Regions from separate parts of the Lysobacter sp. Soil_C_15 genome, predicted to be linked through region 3. Evidence: riboswitches for the same ligand, from Rfam matches in the RefSeq annotation. Region 3 holds a riboswitch; each other region holds the start of a gene.
The links. A riboswitch is a leader RNA that binds a small molecule or an ion and turns the genes downstream of it on or off. The one in region 3 is predicted to bind cobalamin.
Positions count from the first base shown of each region.

Region 1 (5,560 bases), on a different contig from region 3:
CGGCTGGCATCGATCAACAACGCGGTCTGCGGCGCGCGCGCGCCGCCGGTGCTGCGCGCTTCGACCCGGCGCAGGCGGCCGTCGGTTTCGACCTCGCTGATCAGCTCCCAACCCGCGCCGGCCGCGTCCGCCGGCGCGGCCGGCAAGGCGAACCACGGCAGGCTGGCGCGTTGCGGCGCGCGCGCCAGCGGCTGTTCCGGCGCGAACACCGCCGCCGGCACCGGCCTGCCGGCGCTGTCGAGCACGTCGAGGTCGCGCAATCGCGCATCGCGCACCTGGCGGTACACCGACTCGTCCAGCACCACCCGGTAGGCGCCGCCGTCGTCGCGGCCGAGCCGCAACGGCCATTGGCGCGCGTAGTCGTCGCGTGGCGCGGCGACGGCGGCGAGCGGCAGCAGGCACAGCGCGGCGAACGCGCGCGGCAGGGAACGCAACGCAACAGTCGGGAAGTTCAAACGCCGGTCTCCGCGGAGTCGGATGAGGTTGCCGTCGAGGACGAAGAACGCGCTGCCGGCGCCGCAGCGGACGGCGGCGCCGGCGCGAAGTAGCCGACCACGGTGCACAGCAGGCCGTAGGCGATGAACGAGGCGATGCCGAGCAGATTGCCGAGGTGGCCGCGGTCGACCAGCACCAGCTTGGCCAGCACCACCGCCATCAGCACCGCTCCGGCCAGCCACAGGCCGCGCTGGCCGCGGCGCGAGCCGGCGATCCAGCCGGCCACGCCGAGCACGCTCCAGACCACGGTCAGGCTGGTCTGCACCAGGCTGGTGTCGAACATCGACGGTCCCCAGGACACTGCGCCCCAGGCATGCGCAGCGCGCAGCACCTCCAGGGTGATCAGGCCGAACCCGGCCGCCGCCAGCAACGGCACGCGGCGCCTGCCCAGGCCGGCCTCGACCAGCGGCGAGGCCAGCCACACGCCGGCGATCGCCAGCGCCGCCCACTGCAGCAGGCCGAGCGGATTCAACAGCGGCAACCACGGCAGCGGCGAGGACCGCGCCGGGTCGAAAGCGTACAGCGCGATCGCCAGCCACGCCGCCAGCAGGAACGAGGCCAGCGACGGCGCGCGCCAACGCGGCAACTGCGCCGCCACCGGCCAGCCGATCGCGCGCGGACGCCACAGCAGCAGGGCCGCGCTCGCCAGCACCGGCAACAGCACCGCCGCGGCGCCCCAGCCACTGCCGTAGACCTCGTCGACCGGCACCGTGCGGCCGTCGGGCCGCAGCCAGCGGTGCAGGCCGATGCCGATCGCCAAGGTCCAGGCCCACAGCCAGCCGGCATGGGCGAAACCGAGTTCCGCTCCGGCGCGCTCGCGCAGCGCGGCCAGGCTGCGCGCGCCGCATAGCGCATACGCCGCCCAGGCCAGCCCGCCCAATGCGGCAAACGGCTGCCCGTGCGCTTCGACCTGGGCGAACACCAGCGGCACCGCCGCGAGCAGGGCCAAGGTCGCGGTCGCCGACAGCGCGCGCCAATCGTGGCGGCGGAACACCTCGGCCGCGGCCAGGCCGGTCGCAGCGATCAGCATCAGCACCGCATCGACGCGTTCGCGCGCCATCACAAACTCGGCGATCTCGCTGCCGACCGCGCCCAGCCACCAGGCCAGCCCCCAAACGTAATACGGCAAGGCCAGTCGCGGCGCGGCGCTGCGGCGATGGCTCCAGGCGCTGGCGAAACCGGCGACGGCGATCAGCAGCGCGCCGGCGAAGCTGGCATTGAGCAGCGGACGCTGCGCGTCCCACACCGCATCGCTGGCGCCGATCGCGAACGCGAAGGCGGCCGCCAGTTGCAGGCCGGCGCCGGTCAGCTGCGGCAGCAGGCGGTGCTGGCGCAGGCCCAGCCAGACCAAGGCCGCGCCTTCCAGGGCGAACACGCAGGCGGTGGCTTCGGCCGCCAGGGCCAAGGGGATCGCCAGGGTCGCAAAGCCCACCGCGAGCAAGGCATAGGGCGTGGCCAGGCCGACGAAGCGCGCATCGCGGCGCAGCGCCGCGGCCAGCAGCGCGTACAGCGCGCCCAGGCCCAGCGCGCAGAACGCCAGCGGCATGCGCTCGCCTTCCAGCAAACCCGCTTGCAGCGAGAACGCGATCAACGGCGTGCCGAACACCAGGCAGCCGTCGATCAGGTCGCGTCGCCCGGCGGCGCGGCGGCGTGCGTACAGCACCGGGATCAGCAGATAGAAGGCGAAGAACAGCAGCAGGAACGGTTCGGTGCTGGCGAAGTGCTCGGCGCGGTAGCGCAGCACGCCCCACAGCGTGCCGATGCCCCAGGTGAAGGCGAAGCCGAGCAGGTTCAGCGCCCGCCACGGCCGCCACCAGGCGATGGCGAAGATGCCGGCGTTGAGCACGGCGTAATAGCCGAACAGGGCGACGTGGTTGCCCGAGCCGGTCGACAGCCAGATCGGCGCGAGGAAGCCGGCCAGGATCGCGAACACCGCCAGCGCCAGCGCGTTCTGTCGCACCGCCAGCACCCCGGCGCCGGCCACCAGGGCCACGCTGAGTCCGAACGCGGCCGCGGCCGGGATCATCCCGTACAGCTTGAACGCGGCGAACACCACCAGCAGCAGCACGCCGATCGCGCCGCCCTGCAGGCTCAAGGCGAACGCCCGCTTGCGTTCGCGCTGGCGCCAGCCGAACACCAGGCCGGCCATCGCCGCCAGGGCCACGCCGCTCAGGCGCAATTCCATCGGCAGGCGCATCCAGCCCTGGTCGCTGGCGTACTTCAGCAGGGCGGCGACGCCGGCGAACAACACCAGCACGCCGACCTTGACCGGCACGTTGCCTTCGCTGAACCAGCGCCGCAGCCAGCGCAAGCCGAGCGTGAACACGTCCGGCGGCGGAGGTGCGGCCGGCGCCCGCGGCGCGGCTGGGCGCGGCGGCAAGGGCGGCGGCGCGGCGCGCGCGGCCACCGGCGGGGCCGACGGCAACGGCGGCGGCGGCGGCGATGCGGACGCCGGACCGTCCTGGGCCGCGACGGCCGCTGGCGGCGCAGTGGCCGGGACCGGCCGCGGCGGCGCTTCGCCCGCCATGCGTTCGGCCAGGGTCGGTTCGCGCGTCTCGGCCTGGCTGCGCAGGCCGGTCAGCACGCGCTCCAGTTCGCTCACCCGCGACTTCAGCCCGGCGATCTGGACCAGGGCGACCACGAGCAAGACCGGCACCAGCAGCACCGCCAGCGCCAGCAACACGAGTAGTGATTCCATCACGCTTTCCCGGTCCTTATGGCGCGCACGTTACACCATGCCGGGCTTGGCGATTAAGGGGCTTGACTCTCCTCGCATCTCACTGCCTCACCATATATCGCGTTGACGGATCGAGCGAACCACACTATGTTGTGCCCGTCGGTGCCGGTCGCGAGATCGGCCGAAAAGGGAAGCCGGTAGGGGCAAGGCGTTGGACGCCGCCCGAAGCCGGCGCTGCCCCGCAGCGGTATGGGAAACGAACGGGTCATGGCACTGGGCGGAGCGCCTGGGAAGCGGCCTTAGTAGGCAAGAGCGAGGAGTGGAGCGCAGAGCAGCGAGAAGTGAGACAAGCGGCCCCAAGGGCTTTACTCACTCCTCGCTTCTCTGCGCTCTTTTCTCGCTCTCAAGTCCCGAGCCCGAAGACCTGCCGACAGCCGCGCGCCTGCACACCGCGCGGTACCGGCCCAGGAGTCTTCGGGGGAAGACGGCCGGTGTCGCAACGCGAGGGCCTCGCCGCCGCCGCGTCCGTCCGTTTCGGCGCCATGCGCGGAACGGGCCGCGCCCGTCTCGGCGCGTGCGACACCCTGCCAGCACGCTCCCGAGTTTCCGCGCCCGCGGGGGCACGGCCGTGCCATCGGCGACGCCGCGCGCGCGGCCCGTCGCGATGGCGCGTCCGCGCTTTCCGCACGCCGCCCTTCGCGGGAAGGACGGCGACCCGTGCGCCCATGCCCCGGAGACGCCCATGACCACGCTCGCCACCGATCCTTCCGTCGCCGCCGCCCCCGCCGGCGCCGCCCCGACCCGCCAGGACGCCTCCGCCGCGCCCGGCTTCGCCCTGACGCCGCCCGCGGCCAACCTCACCATGAGCGTGACCAAGCGCAGCGGCCGCCGCGAACCGGTCGACCTGAACAAGATCGTGCGCGCGGTGACCCGCTGCGGCGAAGGCCTGTACTCGGTCGACCCGATGCGCGTGGCCACCCGCACCATCTCCGGCCTGTACGACGGCGCGACCACCCGCGAACTCGACGAACTGTCGATCCGCACCGCCGCCCTGCTGACCGCCGAGGAGCCCGAGTACGGCCGCCTCGCCGCGCGCCTGCTGGCCGGGGTGATCGAGAAGGAAGTCGCCGGAGTCGAGATCCACGCTTTCTCGCAGTCGATCCAGCGCGGCCACGAGCTCGGCCTGATCAACCAGCGCCTGCTCGAATTCGTCCAGGCCCATGCGCGCAAGCTCAACGACGCGATCGACCGCGGCCTGGACGCCCGCTTCGATTACTTCGGCCTGCGCACCCTCTACGACCGTTACCTGCTGCGCCACCCGACCGCGCGCACCGTGATCGAGACCCCGCAGCAGTTCTTCCTGCGCATCGCCTGCGCGCTCAGCGAGGACGTCGGCGACGCCCTGGCGCTGTACCGGCGCATGGCCCAGCTCGACTACATTCCGTCCTCGCCGACCCTGTTCAACGCCGGCACCACCCACGAGCAGCTGTCGAGCTGCTTCCTCCTGGACTCGCCGGACGATTCGCTGGAAGCGATCTACAAGCGCTACATGGACGTGGCCAAGCTGAGCAAGTTCAGCGGCGGCATCGGCCTGAGCTATACCCGGATCCGTTCGCGCGGCTCGCTGATCCGCTCGACCAACGGCCTGTCCAACGGCATCGTGCCGTGGCTGAAGACCCTCGACGCCTCGGTCGCCGCGGTCAACCAGGGCGGCAAGCGCAAGGGCGCGGCCTGCGTGTATCTGGAGCCCTGGCACGCCGACGTCGAGGAATTCCTCGAACTGCGCGACAACACCGGCGACGAAGCGCGCCGCACCCATAACCTCAACCTGGCCAACTGGATTCCGGACGAATTCATGCGCCGGGTCGAAGCCGACGGCGATTGGTCGCTGTTCGACCCGGCCAAGGTGCCGCAGCTGACCGACCTGTGGGGCGAGGCGTTCGAGCGCGCCTACCGCGCCGCCGAAGCCGCCGGCCTGGCGACCAAGAAGGTCAAGGCGCGCGACATCTACGGCCGGATGATGCGCACCCTGGCGCAGACCGGCAACGGCTGGATGAACTTCAAGGACAAGTCCAACCGCGCGTCCAACCAGACCCTGCGCGACGGCAACGTCATCCATCTGTCGAACCTGTGCACCGAGATCCTCGAGGTCACCTCGCAGGACGAGACCGCGGTGTGCAACCTGGGCTCGATCAATCTCTCGCACCACGTCGAGATATACGAGGACGGCAAGGGTGCGTTCGATTTCGACAAGCTGGCCGAGACCGTGCGCCTGGCCGTGCGCCAGCTCGACCGGGTCATCGACCTGAACTTCTACCCGATCGAGACCGCGCGCCGCGCCAACCTCAAGTGGCGCCCGGTCGGCCTGGGCTCGATGGGCCTGCAGGA
Region 1 covers NZ_JBDGIR010000011.1:42,128-47,687, forward strand. The annotation lists gene AC3A57_RS20485 (DUF3999 domain-containing protein) at 1-434, opposite strand, end outside; gene AC3A57_RS20490 (DUF2339 domain-containing protein) at 452-3,193, opposite strand; cobalamin riboswitch at 3,316-3,618, shown strand; gene AC3A57_RS20495 (ribonucleoside-diphosphate reductase subunit alpha) at 4,035-5,560, shown strand, end outside.
Region 1: it holds a riboswitch for cobalamin, as region 3 does, so the genes downstream of both, AC3A57_RS20495 (ribonucleoside-diphosphate reductase subunit alpha) here and btuB (TonB-dependent vitamin B12 receptor) in region 3, are expected to answer to the same signal.

Region 2 (5,560 bases), on a different contig from region 3:
AACGGCGGTCGGGTTCCCCTCACCCCAACCCCTCTCCCGCACGCGGGAGAGGGGCTTAGAGGGTTCGATCAGATTCGATCGGGCCATGCGAAGCGGTCGCCGTCGTTCCCCCTCACCCCGCTTGCGGGAGACGGTGCGCCGAAGGGGCGGATGAGGGGGCGAAGCGGTACCGGCGCGCGGCAGTCGCCGCTGCTCGTTCTCCGCGCTCCTCGCTTCGATGCCGAACACCCGAAACGAACAAGCCCGGCATACACCGGGCTTGTTCGTTCTTGCCGCCGCGGCGAATCCGCCTCAGTTGGCCGGCGCGTAGCGCAGGGTCAGGAACCACTCGCGGCCGGGCTGGTTGTAGTACGACACGGTCTCGTACTCGCGGTCGAACACGTTGGCCACGCGCGCCTGCAGGCTCAGCGCCGGGGTGAAGGCGTACTCGGCGCGCAGGTCGAAGGTGCCGTAGCCGCCCAGGCGGGTGCTGTTGGCGGCGTCGTCGTAGCGCGAACCGTAGCCCACCGCGGTGGCGCCGACGCGGAACTTGCCGAAGGCGCGGTCCAGGTCGATGCGGCCGCTGTGCTTGGCGCGGCGCGGCAGATCGTTGCCGCGGTTGAAGCCGCGACGGTTCTCTGTGTCGAGGAAGCTGGCGCTGGCGGCCAGGGTCCAGCCGGCGAACTCGGTGTCGATGCCGATCTCGGCGCCGCGCATGCGCGCGCGTTCGATGTTGTTGGGCAGGTTGATCGCCGCGTCGAAGGTGATCAGGTCGTCGGCGCGGGTGTCGAAGCCGTCGATGCGCGCGTTGAAGTTGTCGCCGCGGTAGGCCAGGCCGACTTCCCAGGTCTTGGACTCTTCCGGCTTGAGCTGGGCGTTGCCGAAGAACGGGTAGTACAGCTCGTTGAAGGTCGGCGCCTTGAACGCGGTGCCGTAGCCGACGGTGACGCGCCAGTTCTCGGCGAAGTCCAGGCCCCAGGCGGCGCCGCCGGTGGTGTGGCCGCCGAACTGTTCGTTGTCGTCGCGGCGCAGGCTGGCTTCGAAGGAGTGGGCGCCGAAGCGGCCCTGGTACTGGACGAAGCCGGCCTTGTTGTCGCGCTCGGCCTCGTCGTAGATCGTGTCGCTGTCGACGCGGTCGCGCAGCCAATCGAAGCCGGCGGTCAGCACGTGACCGTCGGCGACGGCGAAGTCGGCCTGCAAGCTGGCGCTGTCGCGGTCGGTGCTGAAGAAGCCCATCGGCAGCGAGCCGAGGAAATTGTCCGAACTGTCGACGTTGCGGCCGGCGACCAGCTGCACGTTGACGGTCTCGCTGGGGCGCCAGCGGACCTTGCCGCCGATCACCTGCTGCACGGTCTGCGAGTAGTTGACGAAGCTGCCGTCGTAGTCGTTCCGGCCTTCGGCGCGCAGCGCCTGGCCTTCGATGCTCCACTGCTCGTTGAGATCGATCCCGCCGCGCAGCGACAGCGCGTGGCTTTCGTAGCCGTCGCGGTCCGGTTCGTCGGTGAAGCAGCCGGCGAACACCGGGAAACCGGCGCCGCGGCAGGCATCGATGCCCTGGGTCTTGCGGAAGCTGTAGTCGGCGCCGAACCAGCCGCGGCCGCTGCGGCCGCCGAAACCGCTGCCGAACTCGATCGCGCCGTTGCTGCCGCCGCCGACGTGGACGCGCGGAGCGAAGCCCTGCCGCTCGCGGCGGGTGAACACCTGGATCACGCCGCCGATGGCGTCGGCGCCGTACAGGCTCGAGCGCGGGCCGCGGACGATTTCGATCCGGTCGATCAGCGCCAGCGGCAGGTCCTGCAGCGAGGCCAGGCCGGAGGTCGGCGAGCCGATGCGGATGCCGTCGACCAGGAACAGCACGTGGTCGGATTCGCTGCCGCGCAGGAACAGGGTGCTGAGCTTGCCGGCGCCGCCCTGGTTGGACAGCGAGATGCCGGCGCGGCCGCGCAGCAGGTCGTTGAGGTCGCGGGCCTGGCTGCGCTCGATCTCGGTACGGGTCAGCACTTCCACCGGGCTCAGGGCGTCGTTGACGCTGACCGCGGTGCGGTTGGCGGTGACCACGACCTCGTCGAGATCGGTGGCCTCGCCCGCGGGCGCGGCGAGGGCGGTGGCCGGCAGCGCGAGCGCGCAGGCGATGGCGAAGGACAGATTCAGGGCACGCATGGCAAAGCTCCACGACGCGCGCATCGGCGCGCGTCAAAACGGCGAAGGAGGCGGCGGGGGAGGAGGCGGACGACGACGGGCGCGCGAGAACGGCGGCCGTGCCGCGACGCCCTCCGCATCGCAACCGATGGTGCCTCAAGGCCGGTCTCCGGACTCGCGGGCGAAGCCGGCCGTGCCGGCTTCCGGTCGCGGCGCCTTCCCGTGCATCGCACAGTGGCGCAGGCCGCGACCTGGCTCGCTTACCGTTGCGGGGGCAGTGCCGGACTGGGCGCGGCGCCGGCGGAAGATCCGTCGGCCCGGGCGCGTCACCGGCTTCCCGTTTCAACCCCGTGGCGGTCGGCCGTGGGGTCACCTCGAAGCGGGGCGGATTCTACGCGATGGCGGGCGGGCTGTCCGAACGGGCGGTCCGAAAGGGAGCCGCCCGGCCCATTGCCCGCGCGGCGGCATCGCCCCGGATCGGCGGCGGCAGGGCAGGGGGGGGGGGCGTTCGAATGAAGGCGGCCGCCCCGGCTCAGTCGCGCTCGCCGTCTTCGGCGCGCTCGCCGCGCTCATCGGCACCGCCGTCGCGGTCGAAACCGTCGCCGTGGCCGTCGTCGCGCTCGCCGGCCGCGGCGAAGCCGGCGCCGGTCTCGTAGCCCTCGTCGGCGTGCACGGTGGTGCGCACCGGAGCGGCGGCCGGCTTGTTGCGCGGCGCCGGCAGCAGCGCGGTGGCGGCGTCGGCGGCCAGGATCAGTTCCTGCCGGCGCTCCTCGCTGATCTCCTGCCAGTGGCAGTCGAGCAGGGCGCCCTCGATCGCGTACAGCAGGTTGAGGGTCGGTTTGAAGCCGGCGCGCTTGACCCGCATGAAGGCTTCGACCGTGCCGACCGCGGCCAGGTCCTCGTGGGTGCGCAGGCCGACCTGGCGCAGCCAGGCGGCGCTCTTGGGACCGATGTTGCGCATCTTGGCCGCGCTCATGCGAGCGACTCCAGGTAGATCCTGGCCATCGCTTCCAGGCCGGCTTGGTCGTCGGCGTCGAAGCGTTCCGGCAACGGACTGTCGAGATCGAACACGCCGATCAGCTCCTCGCCGCGCAGCAGCGGCACCACCAGTTCCGAACGCGAAGCCGCATCGCAGGCGATGTGGCCGGGGAAGTCGTGCACGTCGGCGACCCGCTGGGTCTGCCGGGTCGACGCCGCCGCGCCGCATACGCCCTTGTCGAGCGGAATGCGCACGCAGGCCGGCAGGCCCTGGAACGGGCCGACCACCAGTTCGCGGCCGTCGTAGAAATAGAAACCGACCCAGTTGAGGTCGGGCAGGGCGTGCGCGATCAGGGCCGACAGGTTGGCGGCGTTGGCGACGCGGTCGCGTTCGCCGTCGAGCAGGCCGCGCGCCTGCGCGGCCAGCTGTTGGTATTGCTCGGCCTTGCTGCCGGTCAAAGAAGAGGCGGTAAACATCGAGGAAGTGTAACAGCGGCGTCTTGCGCGACTACCATGGGCCGATCCGGGAAGCAGGAACAAAAGCGCGAGATGAGTCACAACCAGCCTTCGGTCGCCGACGCCATCCGACCAACGGACGCAAAACGCGCCGACGCCGGCGATCCGGACGCGCGCCCGGCCTGCCCGCCGGGCCTGTTCGTGACCGGCACCGATACCGGCATCGGCAAGTCGGTGGCCAGCGCGGCGCTGCTGCATGCCTTGCGCGCGCGCGGCCTGCGCGCGGTCGGCATGAAGCCGGTAGCCAGCGGCTGCGAGCCGGGGCCGGACGGCTGGCGCAACGAGGACGCGTTGCTGCTGCAGGCGGCGAGCCTGCCGCGGCCGCGCTACGAGGACGTCAATCCCTATGCCCTGCCGCAGCCGCTGGCGCCGGAGATCGCCGCCGCCGAGGCCGGCGTGCGCATCGAGTTGGACGCGATCCGCGCCGCGCATGCGCGACTGGCCGCGCAGGCCGACTGCGTGGTGGTCGAAGGCGTCGGCGGCTGGGCGGCGCCGATCAGCGCCGCGCTGGACCAGCTCGACCTGGTGCGCGCGCTGGACCTGCCGGTGGTGCTGGTGGTCGGCCTGCGCCTGGGCGCGATCAACCACGCCCGGCTCAGCGCGCGCGCGCTGCAGGCCGACGGGGTGCGCGCGATCGGCTGGATCGCCAACGGCATCGACCCGGACATGGCCCGCGCCGACGAGAACTTCGAGATCCTGCGCGCGCGCCTGCCGATGCCGTGCTGGGGCCGGCTGCCGTATGCTCCGCAACCCGACCCGCAGACGTTGGCGCAGCGGCTGACGCCGCTGTTCTGACCGCGCCGTTCGAAGCCGCGCTGCGGCCCGCCCCGCGGCTTGGGTCTGCGTCGCGCGACGCAGACGACAAAAAACCCGGCAACCGAAGTTGCCGGGTTTCCTGTTTTTCCGACTGGGCTTGCCGATGCCGGCCGTCGATCGCGCGCAGAGAGAGGGACGCGCGGCGGCGGCGGCAACCGGCCTGAGCGGAATTACTTGGCGGCCGGGGCGACGCTGGCCTTGGTCGCGGCCTTGGCGGCCTTTTCGACGTTGGCCTGGGTGGTCTTGGCGGCCGATTCGATCTGCGACTTGGCCAGCTCGGCGATCGCTTCGTTGGTCTTCAGCGTGCGGCCGAGGGTTTCCTGGCCGGTGCTGACGGCGCGCTCGACGTTCTCGCGGGCGATCTGCACGCCCTTCGGCCACAGGGTCTTGAAGGCGTCGAAATCGCGCGCTTCGGCGGCTTCGCCGAAGAAGGCGAAGGTCGCGTTGACGCGGTCTTCGATCGCCGCGATCTGCAGGCCGAACACCGCTTCGGCGTTGTCGAGGGCCAGACGGTTGACCTGAGCGGCCGTGTCCGCGAACTGGCGCGTGGCGGCGGCGAACTGTTCGTTGAACTGCTGGTACATGGCTTAGCTCCTGAGTGGTCCAGGCGGAGAACGGCTGGATGGTGCGGTGCAGCATAGCCAGGGCTTTGTTGCGATGCAACATCGCACCGACGAGCGGTCTGAACCGGTTCAGAAAAGCTGCCTGTTCAGCCGTTTAGCGCCCAAGCAGCGGTTCAGGCAAAGCCTAGGTTCGGGCTGTGACGCCCAGGTTTCGCGCCTCTGACAGGCGCGCCGGGGCGCTGCCGCGCGGCGACTGGAGGATTCGCTCCCCGGCCCGAGGGCATGGCGTTCGGGCGTTCGGTGGCGCGCGAGCCGGTGGCTCGCAAGCGCCCCTTCACCCGCTTGCGGGAGAAGATGCCCCGAAGCAGCGCATGAGGGGCCGAGCCGCCGCTCAACCGCGGTAGCGGCAACCGGCGGTGCAGGTCTCGTGGACGACGATTTCGCTCAGCAGCGGCAGCACCGGCTTGAGCTGCTCCCAGATCCACACCGCCAGGCGTTCGCTGGTCGGGTTTTCCAGGCCGGGGATGTCGTTGAGGTAGTGATGGTCCAGGCGGTCGTAGATCGGCTGG
Region 2 covers NZ_JBDGIR010000005.1:297,846-303,405, forward strand. The annotation lists gene btuB (TonB-dependent vitamin B12 receptor) at 292-2,139, opposite strand; cobalamin riboswitch at 2,262-2,510, opposite strand; gene AC3A57_RS14140 (TfoX/Sxy family protein) at 2,651-3,094, opposite strand; gene AC3A57_RS14145 (GAF domain-containing protein) at 3,091-3,573, opposite strand; gene bioD (dethiobiotin synthase) at 3,646-4,407, shown strand; gene AC3A57_RS14155 (phasin family protein) at 4,599-5,012, opposite strand; gene queD (6-carboxytetrahydropterin synthase QueD) at 5,383-5,560, opposite strand, start outside.
Region 2: it holds a riboswitch for cobalamin, as region 3 does, so the genes downstream of both, btuB (TonB-dependent vitamin B12 receptor) here and btuB (TonB-dependent vitamin B12 receptor) in region 3, are expected to answer to the same signal.

Region 3 (5,560 bases):
GATCGCTCCGGGCCTTGGCTTGTCTTCAAGGCGTCAGATCGTCACGCCCGGAGGTTCACCACTTGTAGCCGACCTTGACGTAGCCGAACGCACCGTTGAAGCCGAACGGCGAGGCGGTGTTGTACGGCAGGTAGTTGCGGGTGCCGCGCACCAGCTTGGACTCGTCCGGATAGGCGTCGAGCACGTTGTCGCCGCCGAGGGTGAATTCCCAGCGGTCCAGGCGGTAAGTCGCGGCCAGGTCCAGCGTCCACTCGGCGCCGAAGGTCTGGTCCTGGCGCGGGTCGGTGGCGTGCAGTTCGGTGAACTGGCCGTAGCGGGTCGCGGTGGCGTTGAAGCTCCAGTGGCCGGTCTTCCAGTCGCCGGCGAGGAAGAACTTGTCCTTCGGCGCGCCCTTGGTGATGCGGCCGATCTCGGTGCGGCCGATGCGCACCGCCGCCGGGTCGATCGCCGCCAGCCGCGGCGGGTTCGGCGCGATCTTGTCGATCTCGGTCTTGGAGTAGTTGTAGCCGGCGGTGAGGTTGAGCTTGCCGGAGGCCAGCTCCCAGCCGTAGGTGGCGATCACGTCCACGCCCTGGGTCTTGGTGTCGACCGCATTGGTGAAGTAGCGGCCGCCGCCGATGCCCGGATAGCCGTTGGCCTGCAGGTAGTTGCGTACCGCGGTGCTGGTCAGGTTCTCCGACAGCAGGATGCGGTCCTTGACCTTGATGTCGTAGGCGTCGACGGTGATGTACAAGGCGTCGGCCGGCTGCAGCACCAGGCCCAGGCTGTAGTTGGTCGATTCCTCGGCCTTCAGCGGCTCCGAGCCCAGCGCGACCGCGGCCGGATTGTCGACCCGGAAGGTGCCGATCTCGTAGGGGATGCCGCTGATGAAGTTGGTCGCGATCGACTGGAAGTACTGCTGCTGCAGCGACGGCGCGCGGAAGCCGGTCGAGGCGGTGGCGCGCAGCGCGACCTTGTCGGTGAAGGCGTAGCGGCCCGACAGCTTGCCCGAGGTGGTTTCGCCGAAGTCGCTGTAGCTCTCGTAGCGGGCCGCGGCGCCGATCGAGAACTTGTCGGTGACGTCGGTTTCCGCGTCGAGATAGAACGAGTAGCTGTGGCGGTCGAAGTCGCCGGCGTCGCTGGCGCGGAAGCCGGAGAACACCTGGGCGCCGGGGATGATCTGGCCGTTCGGCGCGGCGACGCCGCCGTTGGCGTAGGACAGCGGCTCGCCTGCGCGCTGGCTGAACTCCTCGCCGCGCCATTCCGCGCCCCAGGACAGGGTCAGCGGGTAGTTCCAGCCCAGCTCGATCGCGCGGGTGAAGTCGAGGTTGAGCACGTGCTGGGTGACTTCCAGCGCGCCGGCGTAGAACTCGGTCGGCGAGCTCGGGCCCAGGCTGCGGTTGAGGGTGTTCTCGATGTCGAAAGTCAGGCCGTTGTGGCCGTAGTTGTAGCTGAAGTCGATCTGGGTGCCGCCGGCGGTTTCGCCGCGCACGCCCAGCACCGCGGCGCGGTCCTTGCTGACGTTGTGGATCTGCGGCAGGAAGCCGTCGGGGTAGATCGAGGGGATGTTGCGCGGGTCGCCGGCGAAGCGGAAGTAGCCGTTGGACAGCACGTCGCGTTCGCTGTAGCTGCCGAACGAATAGAAGCTCAGGTATTCGACCGGCGAGTACTCGGCGTTGTAGGAGAACGCGCCGTGGTCGATTTCCGGATCGCCGTAGCGCTGCTCGACCCGGCCCTGGAAGGGGCGGGCGCGGTTGGTCTGGTCCTGGTGGCCGCCCTGCGCGGCCAGGCGCAGCCAGCCGTTCTCGCCGAGATTGAAGCCGGCGTCGCCGGAGAGCTGGTACTGCTCGCCGTCGCCGGCGCTGTACTGGCCGTAGCGCGCGGCGATCGAGCCGTTCTGGCCCGAGCCCTTGAGCACCACGTTGACCACGCCGGCGATGGCGTCGGAACCGTACTGGGCCGAGGCGCCGTCGCGCAGCACCTCGACCCGCTCGATCGAGGCGATCGGGATCGCGTTGAGGTCCACCGGCGAGGAGCCGCGGCCCTGGCTGCCGTTGAGGTTGATCAGCGCGGTGGTGTGGCGGCGCTTGCCGTTGACCAGCACCAGCACCTGGTCCGGGGCCAGGCCGCGCAGCTGCGCCGGGCGCACCGCATCGGTACCGTCGGTGATCGCCGGACGCGGGAAGTTCAGCGAGGGCAGGGCGCGCGACAGCGCGGTCGCCAGCTCCGCCGTGCCGGTGGCCTCGAGGGTTTCGGGGGTGATGATGTCGATCGGCGCGGTCGATTCGGCGACGGTGCGGTCGGACACGCGGGTGCCGGTCACGATCACCTGGTCGAGCGTCTTGGCGTCGCTTTGCGGCGCGTCCTGCGCATAAGCCGGGACAGCGAGAGCGAGCAGCAGAGCCAGGGCCAGGGGATGGCGCGGGCCGGCGGGGGTACGGCGGACGTGCATGGCGACTCCTTGAGGGATTGACAGCGATGTCATTGCATTTAACACGCGCATAACAATCGGTCAATAAAGCCGCCAAAGTCCGACTATCGGCAATAGTCCAAAAGTGGTATCGGGCCACGAAACACATATTGGTGCCGATTCGGCGTTCCGCCCGGTCGCCGTTGCCCGATACGGCGTCGCTCATTCGGGCCCAGCGCCCCCATACGCTGGCGTCGCCACCGGGCCCGACTGTTAAGATGCCCGCGCTCAAGGTGATCGCCGGCACATTCGCCGGCGATTGAAACGGGAATCCGGTCGTCGTCTGCCTCGCAGGCGGCCAAGCCGGAGCTGCCCCCGCAACGGTAGGCGAGTAGACGTACCGCACGCAGCCACTGTGTTCCGACACGGGAAGGCGCGGTACGCGATGCCGGTTCCGCACAGGACCGGATCGGCTCGCGAGCCCGGAGACCGGCCCGGAGCGCGAACCGACAGGCGGTGGGCCGGTCTCGGGGCGAAGGCGCGCGTGCGCCGTCTCCTGGCCGTTTCCGCCTTCTGTCACGACCGATCACGGCCGCGCGGGAGAGCGCGGCCCTGGAGACCGCCTGTGACTTTGCCTTGCTGCGCCCCACGCCTGCGTCTTGCTTCCCTGTGTTTCGCCGGCGGCGTGCTCGCCGCTCCCGCGCTGGCCCTCGCCGCGCCCGCTGCGGTCGATCTCGACCAGGTCGTGGTCACCGCCACCCGCACCGCCCAGACCCAGGACGCCACCCTCGCCGCGGTGACGGTGATCGACCGCGCCGAGATCGAGCGGCGCCAGCCGACCTCGCTGCCGGACCTGTTGCGCGGCGCGCCCGGCGTGTCGCTGGCCAACAACGGCGGCGCCGGCAAGCAGACGTCGCTGTTCCTGCGCGGCACCGAATCCGACCACGTGCTGGTCTTGGTCGATGGCATCAAGCTCGGTTCGGCGACCAGCGGCGGCACCGCGCTGCAGGACATTCCGGTCGAGCAGATCGAGCGGGTCGAGATCGTGCGCGGGCCGTTCTCCAGTCTGTACGGCTCCGAAGCCCTGGGCGGGGTGATCCAGGTGTTCACCCGCCGCCCGCAGGGCGCGTTCGCGCCCAGCTTCAGCGCCGCGATCGGCAGCTACCAGACCCACCGAGCCAGCGCCGGCGTGGCCGGCAAGGGCGAGCGCGGCTGGTATTCGGTCAACGCCGCGCACGAAGACACCGACGGCATCAACGCCTGCCGCGGCAAGCCGGCGCCGCGCGGCGCCGGCTGTTTCACCCACTCGCCCGATCGCGACGGCTATCGCAACCAGTCGCTGACCGTGCAGGGCGGCTACCGTTTCGACGAACGTTGGGAGGCCGAGGCGCGCGCGTTCCGCGCCGAGGCCTACAACGAATACGACGGCAGCCAGAACAACCAGGCCGACAGCGTGCAACAGGTGCTCGGCGCCAAGCTGCGCTATCGACCCAGCGAGCGCGTCGGCTTCAGCGCCAGCGCCGGGCGCAGCGAAGATCTCAGCGAGGCCTATCGCAACGGCAAGTACTCCAGCACCTTCGAAACCCGGCGCGAGCTGGGCTCGCTGCAGGCCGACCTCGGCCTCGGGCCGGGCCTGTTGAGCCTGGGCTTCGACTGGCAGCGCGACCGGATCGACAGCAACGTCGCCTACGCCCGCGACAGCCGGATCCTGCGCGGCGCCTTCGGCCAGTGGCAGCAGGACTTCGGCGCCCACGCCGTGCAGGCCAGCCTGCGCCGCGACGAGGACAGCCAGTTCGGCGGCAAGACCACCGGCAGCGTGCTGTGGGGCTGGGACTTCAACGACGCCTGGCGGCTGACCGCGAGCTACGGCACCGCGTTCAAAGCGCCGACCTTCAACGAGCTGTACTACCCGAACTACGGCAACCGCGAGCTGGGCCCGGAAACCTCGCGCAGCGTCGAACTCGGCTTGCGCGCCGCCTGGGGCGAGCGCCGCCAGCACGTCTGGTCGCTCAACGCCTTCCAGAACAAGATCGACGATCTGATCGCCTACGACGCCTCGATCGGCCTGCCCGGCAACGTCGACAGCGCGCGCATCCGCGGCCTGGAAGCGGCGTTGGACACGCAGCTGGCGCAGTGGGACCTGCGCGCCAGCGCGACCTGGCTGGACCCGCGCAACCTCAGCCCGGGCCCCAATCGCGACAATCGGCTGCCGCGCCGCGCGCGGCACAGCGCACGCATCGACCTGGACCGGCGCGTGTCCGCGTTCTCCTTCGGCGCCAGCGTCTACGCCGCCGGCGAGCGCTACGACGACCTCGCCAACAGCCGCCGGCTGGGCGGTTACGCGCTGGCCGATCTGCGCCTGGGCTACGCCTTCCATCCGGCCTGGAGCGTGCAGCTGAGCGCCAACAACGTGTTCGACCGCCGCTACGAGACCGCCGCGTTCTACAACCAGCCCGGACGCAACTACCTGCTGAGCCTGCGCTACCGGCCCTCCCGCTGAGAACCAGCGCCACCGCCGGCGCTCGCCGGCCCCACCGAGATCCGCCGATGAACCCATCGTCCCGCCCGATCGCCGCCCATGCCCACGCCGTAGCGCCTGCGGCTGCGGCCGCCTGGTCCGCGCCGGTCCGCGCCGCGGTGGCCGGCGCCTTGCTGGTGTTGATGCTCGGCACCCGCTTCCACCATCTGGGCAGCCTGCTGCACCTGCCGGACGCGTCGATGGCGGTGTTCTTCCTCGGCGGTCTTTGGCTGCGCCGGCACGCGGGCTTCGTGGCTTACCTGGGCATGGCGGTGGCGGTCGATTACCTCGCCATCACCTCGCGCGGGCTGGGCTTCTTCCAGCACTACTGCGTGACCCCGTCCTATGCCTTCCTGCTGCTCGCCTATGCCGCGCTGTGGTACGGCGGGCGCTGGATCGCGCCGCGGCTGGCGCCGCAATGGCGCGCGCTGGCGACGGTGTTCGCGGTCGCCGCGCTCGCCGCCGCGGTCTCGTTCCTGATCTCCAACGGCGCGTTCTACTGGTTCGGCGGGCGCTACGCCGATCCCAACTTCGCCGAGTACACCAGCCGGCTGTGGCGCTGGGGTCCGCTGTTCGTGCGCACCACGCTGGGCTACATCGCCGTCGCCCTGGGTTTCTACGCGGTGATAGCCCATCACCTGGGCCAGCTCGCC
Region 3 covers NZ_JBDGIR010000008.1:17,633-23,192, reverse strand. The annotation lists gene AC3A57_RS17610 (TonB-dependent receptor plug domain-containing protein) at 56-2,431, opposite strand; cobalamin riboswitch at 2,664-2,901, shown strand; gene btuB (TonB-dependent vitamin B12 receptor) at 3,042-4,889, shown strand; gene AC3A57_RS17600 (hypothetical protein) at 4,937-5,560, shown strand, end outside.

Region 4 (5,560 bases), on a different contig from region 3:
GGTCGAGGCCAGCCTGCGCCGGCTCGGCAGCGACTACATCGACCTGCTGTACCTGCACGCCTGGGACGACACCACCCCGGCCGAGGAGGTGATGCGCGGCTTCGACGACCTGGTCCGCGCCGGCAAGGTGCTCTACGCGGGCGTCTCCGATCTGCCGGCCTGGCAGGCCGCGCGCATGCAGACTCTGGCCGAGCTGCGCGGCTGGTCGCCGCTGATCGCGCTGCAGATCGAAGCCAGCCTGGCCCAGCGCGACGGCGAGCGCGAACTGCTGCCGATGGCGCAGGCGCTGGGGCTGGGCGTCACCGCCTGGTCGCCGTTGGCCTCGGGCGTGCTGAGCGGCAAGTACAGCCGCGCCGACCTCGATCCGGCCGGCGCCCACGGCCGGCATGCGGTGGCGATCGGCAACGGCGCGCTGACCGAGCGCGCGCTGGACATCGCCGAGGTGGTCAAAGCCGTCGCCCAGGACATGCAGCGCACCCCGGCGCAGGTCGCGCTGGCCTGGTTGCTGCAGGGCCCGCGACCGATCGTGCCGGTGATCGGCGCGCGCACTCCGGCGCAGTTGCTGGAGAATCTGGAGGCGCTCGAGGTCGTGTTCGAGCCGGCGCAGTTGCAGCGCCTGGACGAGGCCAGCGCGGTGCGCCTGGGTTTCCCGCACGACTTCCTCGCCATGCCCGGCATCCGCCAGGCCATGCTGGGCGCGCGGCCGATCCAGCGCGGCTGGTGATCCGCCCGGCCGCGGCCGGCGCCCTATTCGCGGCGCTTGCCGCCGGCCTTGCGCGCGCTGAGCTTGGCCGGCCCGCCCGCGGTCGGCTCGTCGTCCGCCACCGCCGCCGCCAGAGGCGGCAGCGCCGGCTCGTGCAGGTACAGATCGGCCGGGCTGTCGTGCGGGCAGCTGCGGTCGGGGAAGCCGTGGCGCGACTGCACTTCGCGCGCGCAGTCCGGCAGCGCGCCGAAGTGCTTGCCGGAGGCCATGCATTGCGCGTCGACCTCGCGCCGCACCTGCTCGCGCCGGCGCACGAAATCCTCGCCGCACTTGCGGGTCAGGCGGATCCGGTCGAGGTCGTCCTGGGCCGCGTTGCTGCCGTCCAGGCCGTACAGGGTCAGTTCGTCGGGCGTCAGGATGCGCAGGTCGCGGTTGGCGACGGTCATCATCAGGTCGGCGACCGCGGTGGCGACGCCGTTGCGCTCCAGGTAGTCGCGCACTTCGCGGTTGATCGCGCGCAGCTCGCGGCTGAGTTCGGCGCGCGAGGTCGCGGTCGAACGATCGCGCATCAGCCGGTGGATGCCGACCTTGCCCTCGGCCGAGCGGGTGTCGCCGGCGGCCAGCACCAGCACGCAGGCGCTGTGGCAGACCGCGCCCTCGCGCACCCAGATCGACCAGCCCGACTCGGCGATCGAATCGCCGGCGCGGATCGCCTCTTCGACGTGGCCGCCGCTGGAGTCGATGTCGAGGATCCGGGCCGGGATCTCCATCCGCGCGGCCATCGCCGCGACCCGCTGCACCAGGGCGGTGAAGCCGGCGCCGATCTTGCCTTCGTAGCGCACCCGCACCACCCCGGCCGACTGGCACGGCGCCAAGGCGTCGACCAGGCTGAAGAAATCCAGTCCGCTCAGCGGCTCGCCGTCGCCGTCGGCCAGGTAGTCGTAGCCGCAGCTGATCCGCGCCGTGCCGTTGTCGAGCTTGGCCGGCGGCCAATAGGTGCCGCGCAGGACCTCGGCGTCGCTCGGCGGCGCCGAGGCGGTCGCCGGCATCGCCCGCGCCGGATCGTTCTGGCTGCCCAGGGTCACGCTCTCGGCGCGGGCCGGAGCCGGCGCGGCGTCTTTGCCGCAGCCCGCCAGGCCCAGCAGACACAATCCCAGCGCAAGCGACCATCTGTAAAACATGTTCCACCCATCGAATTCGGGATCGCGGGCCGTCCCGGGCCCGCATCGCGCAGCGTCGCGACGCTGCCACGTTAGCCGCAGCCATTATCCGACTCAACGGCCTCGCGACGCCGCCGGCGGCCGCCTGTGCTGCGCGCTTCATCTTCGTCGCCGGCGCATGAACGCCAGCCGGCGAAATCCGCCCGGCGCGCCGGTCGCCGACGCCGGCGATGCGCAGCCGGCAGACCGGGCAAAGCGGCACGTCCCGCGCACGCGCCGATTGACTCCGTCGGCGGCGCTGCGTAACTTGGCACCGTTACGGTGAACATCGCTTCATAAAGATAAAGCGATGCGACACGCCGCCACCGGTCCGCCGGCGGCGGCCAGAGGGAATCCGGTGCGAATCCGGAGCTGCCCCGCAGCGGTATGGGAAACGAACGGGCCTTGGCACTGGGCGATCGCCTGGGAAGCGGCCTGAGTAGGAGACGCCGGAGGCGAGAAAAGAGCGGCCGGGAACGAGCGACTACTCGTTCCTCGTTTCTCCGCACTCGTTCCCGGCTTCAAGTCCCGAGCCCGAAGACCTGCCGCGACCGGAAGGTTCGCCTTCCGTCCGACTCCGGCCGTGCGCCGGTCGCGCGCCTCGCGGTGCCGGCCGCTGCGCGGATCCGGTTCGCCCGCGGGGGCGAAGGTCGACACCAGGGCAGACCGCAACCGGGCGCGCAACGCCGGGTCGGCGCCGCCGTGGTCTCCTTCGTTGCCCTGCGTCATGCCCACGCATCGCAGGTACTCATCATGATCAGCGTTACCCATCTCGGCTTCCCGCGCATCGGCGCGCGGCGCGAGCTCAAGCAGGCCCTGGAATCGTTCTGGAAAGGCGAGACCGCGGCCGACGCCCTGCACGCCAGCGCCGCCGCGCTGCGCGAGCGCCACTGGCGCCTGGCCAGCGCCGCCGGCGCCGACAGCGTGCCGTGCAACGACTTCTCCCTCTACGACCAGGCGCTCGACACGTCGGTGCTGTTCGACGCGATTCCGGCCAGCCATCGCGAGCTGTACGAACACGACCCGCTGGCCGGCTACTTCGCCCTCGCCCGCGGCGTGCAGGACGGCCGGCGCGATCTGCGCGCGCTGGAAATGACCAAGTGGTTCGACACCAACTACCACTACCTGGTGCCGCAGTTCGAGCCCGGCCAACGCTTCGCCCTGCGCGCCGACAAGCCGCTGGCCGAACTGGCCCAGGCCCAGGCCCTGGGGCTGCAGGCGCGGCCGGTGCTGCTGGGCCCGGTGACCTGGCTCAAGCTCGGCAAGCGCCGCGACGGCGGCGACCCGCGCGAACTGCTGGATGCCTTGTTGCCGGCGTATGCGCAGTTGCTCGAACGGCTCAAGGCCGCCGGCGCGCAATGGGTGCAGATCGACGAGCCGGCGCTGGTGCTCGACCTCGACGACGCCGACCGCGCCGCCTACCGCCGCGCCTACGCCGCGCTGGCCGAGGCCGACGCGCCGCAGCGCCTGCTGACCACCTACTTCGGCGGGCTCGGCGACAACGCCGCGCTGGCGGCGCAGTTGCCGGTGCAGGGCCTGCACCTGGACCTGGTGCGCGCGCCGCAGCAACTGGAAAGCCTGCTCGCCCTGCTGCCGGCCGAGCGCGCGCTGAGCCTGGGCGTGGTCGACGGCCGCAACATCTGGCGCGCCGATCTCGACGCCGCGTTGAGCCTGGCCCGCCGCGCCGGCGCGCGCGCGCAGTGGCTGGCGCCGTCGTGTTCGCTGCTGCACGTGCCGACCGATCTGGAACTGGAACGCAAGCTGCCCGGACCGCTGCGGCAGTGGATGGCCTATGCCAGGCAGAAGATCGAAGAGCTGCGCCTGCTCGCCGACGCCCTGGCCGGCGACGAGGGCGCGGCGCGCGAGCTGGCCGCGGCCGCCAGCGCGCGCGCCGCGCGCCTGGCCTCGCCGCTGCTGCGCAATCCGCAGGTGCGCCGGCGCCTGGCCGACGTGCGTCCGGAAATGAGCCGGCGCGCCTCGCCGTATCCGCGCCGGATCGCCTTGCAGCAAAAGCGCCTCGGGCTGCCGCCGTTCCCGACCACCACCATCGGCTCGTTCCCGCAGACCGCACAGGTGCGGCGCGCGCGCGCCGAACACAAGGCCGGGCGCCTGGACGACGCCGGCTATCGCCGCTTCCTGGAGCAGGAAACCCGCGACTGCCTGAAGGAACAGGAAGCGCTGGGCCTGGACCTGCTGGTGCATGGCGAGTTCGAGCGCAACGACATGGTCGAGTACTTCGGCGAGCGGCTCGACGGCTTCGCCTTCACCGCCCACGGCTGGGTGCAGAGCTACGGCTCGCGCTGCGTCAAACCGCCGGTGCTGTACGGCGACGTGGCGCGGCCCAAGCCGATGACGGTGCGCTGGACCCGCTACGCCCAGACCCAGACCGCGCGCCCGGTCAAGGGCATGCTGACCGGCCCGGTGACGATCCTGCAGTGGTCGTTCGTGCGCGACGACCAGCCGCGCGCCGACAGTTGCCGGCAGATCGCCCTGGCTCTGCGCGAGGAGGTGCAGGACCTGGACGCGGCCGGCATCGCCGCGATCCAGATCGACGAACCGGCGCTGCGCGAAGGCCTGCCCCTGCGCCGCGCCGACTGGCCGGCCTACCTGGCCTGGGCCGGCGACAGCTTCCGCCTCGCCGCCAGCGGGGTCAGCGACGCGACCCAGATCCACACCCACATGTGCTACGCCGAGTTCAACGACATCATCGAGGCGGTGGCCGCGCTGGACGCCGACGTGATCTCGATCGAGACCTCGCGCTCGCGGATGGAACTGCTAGACGCCTTCGCCCGCTACCGTTATCCCAACGGCATCGGCCCGGGCGTGTACGACATCCATTCGCCGCGGGTGCCGAGCGAGACGGAAATGCGCGAGTTGCTCGACAAGGCGCTGGAAGTGCTGGCGCCGGAGCAGTTGTGGGTGAATCCGGACTGCGGCTTGAAGACCCGCGGCTGGCCGGAAGTGCGCGCGGCGCTGCGGGCGATGGTGCAGGCCGCGCGCGGCCTGCGCGAATCGCTCGCCGCGCCGGCCTGAGCGACCCGCAAGCTTGCGCTTTTGCTTTTGCTTTTGCTTTTGAGCTTGGCGTCGCGACGGACTCGCCAGAACAAAAGCAGCCCCGGAGGGCGGCCCGCAGGGATGCGGGCCGTGCGCAGCCAGGCCATGGAGGGCCTGTGCGGAGCAGCCCCGCGCGAGCCTCGTTCCATAGTGGCTCTTGATCCGAAACAGGAATGGCGTTTTCTTTGGTTACTTTTTGACCGCCGGAAATCCCGTGGGACTTTGTCGCCTTGGACAAAGAAAGTGACCCGGCCGCTTGCGGACGGAAGCTTTGGCCTTTGGAGCTTTATAGCTTTTGAAGCCGCCGAACGACATACGCCGCGAGACTGCAACAGCGCGGTCGCGGCTTGTGACCGAAGGAAATCCCTGTGGGGCGTCGCTCCTACCCTTCGCGATGGTTTCGGGCTTCGATCGATGGCGGAGGCGTTGATTCCTCTGCGCGTCCCTTGGTCGCGGCTTACGCCGCTCCTACAGGGGGGGCAGGACAAAGACGCGGCGAACGGGAGAGGTGGCGGTCGCGGCTTGTGACCGAAGGAAATCCCTGTGGGGCGCCGCTCCTACCCTTCGCGATGGTTTCGGGCTTCGATCGATGGCGGAGGCGTTG
Region 4 covers NZ_JBDGIR010000011.1:50,611-56,170, forward strand. The annotation lists gene AC3A57_RS20510 (aldo/keto reductase) at 1-724, shown strand, start outside; gene AC3A57_RS20515 (COG3904 family protein) at 748-1,884, opposite strand; cobalamin riboswitch at 2,213-2,466, shown strand; gene metE (5-methyltetrahydropteroyltriglutamate--homocysteine S-methyltransferase) at 2,656-4,935, shown strand.
Region 4: it holds a riboswitch for cobalamin, as region 3 does, so the genes downstream of both, metE (5-methyltetrahydropteroyltriglutamate--homocysteine S-methyltransferase) here and btuB (TonB-dependent vitamin B12 receptor) in region 3, are expected to answer to the same signal.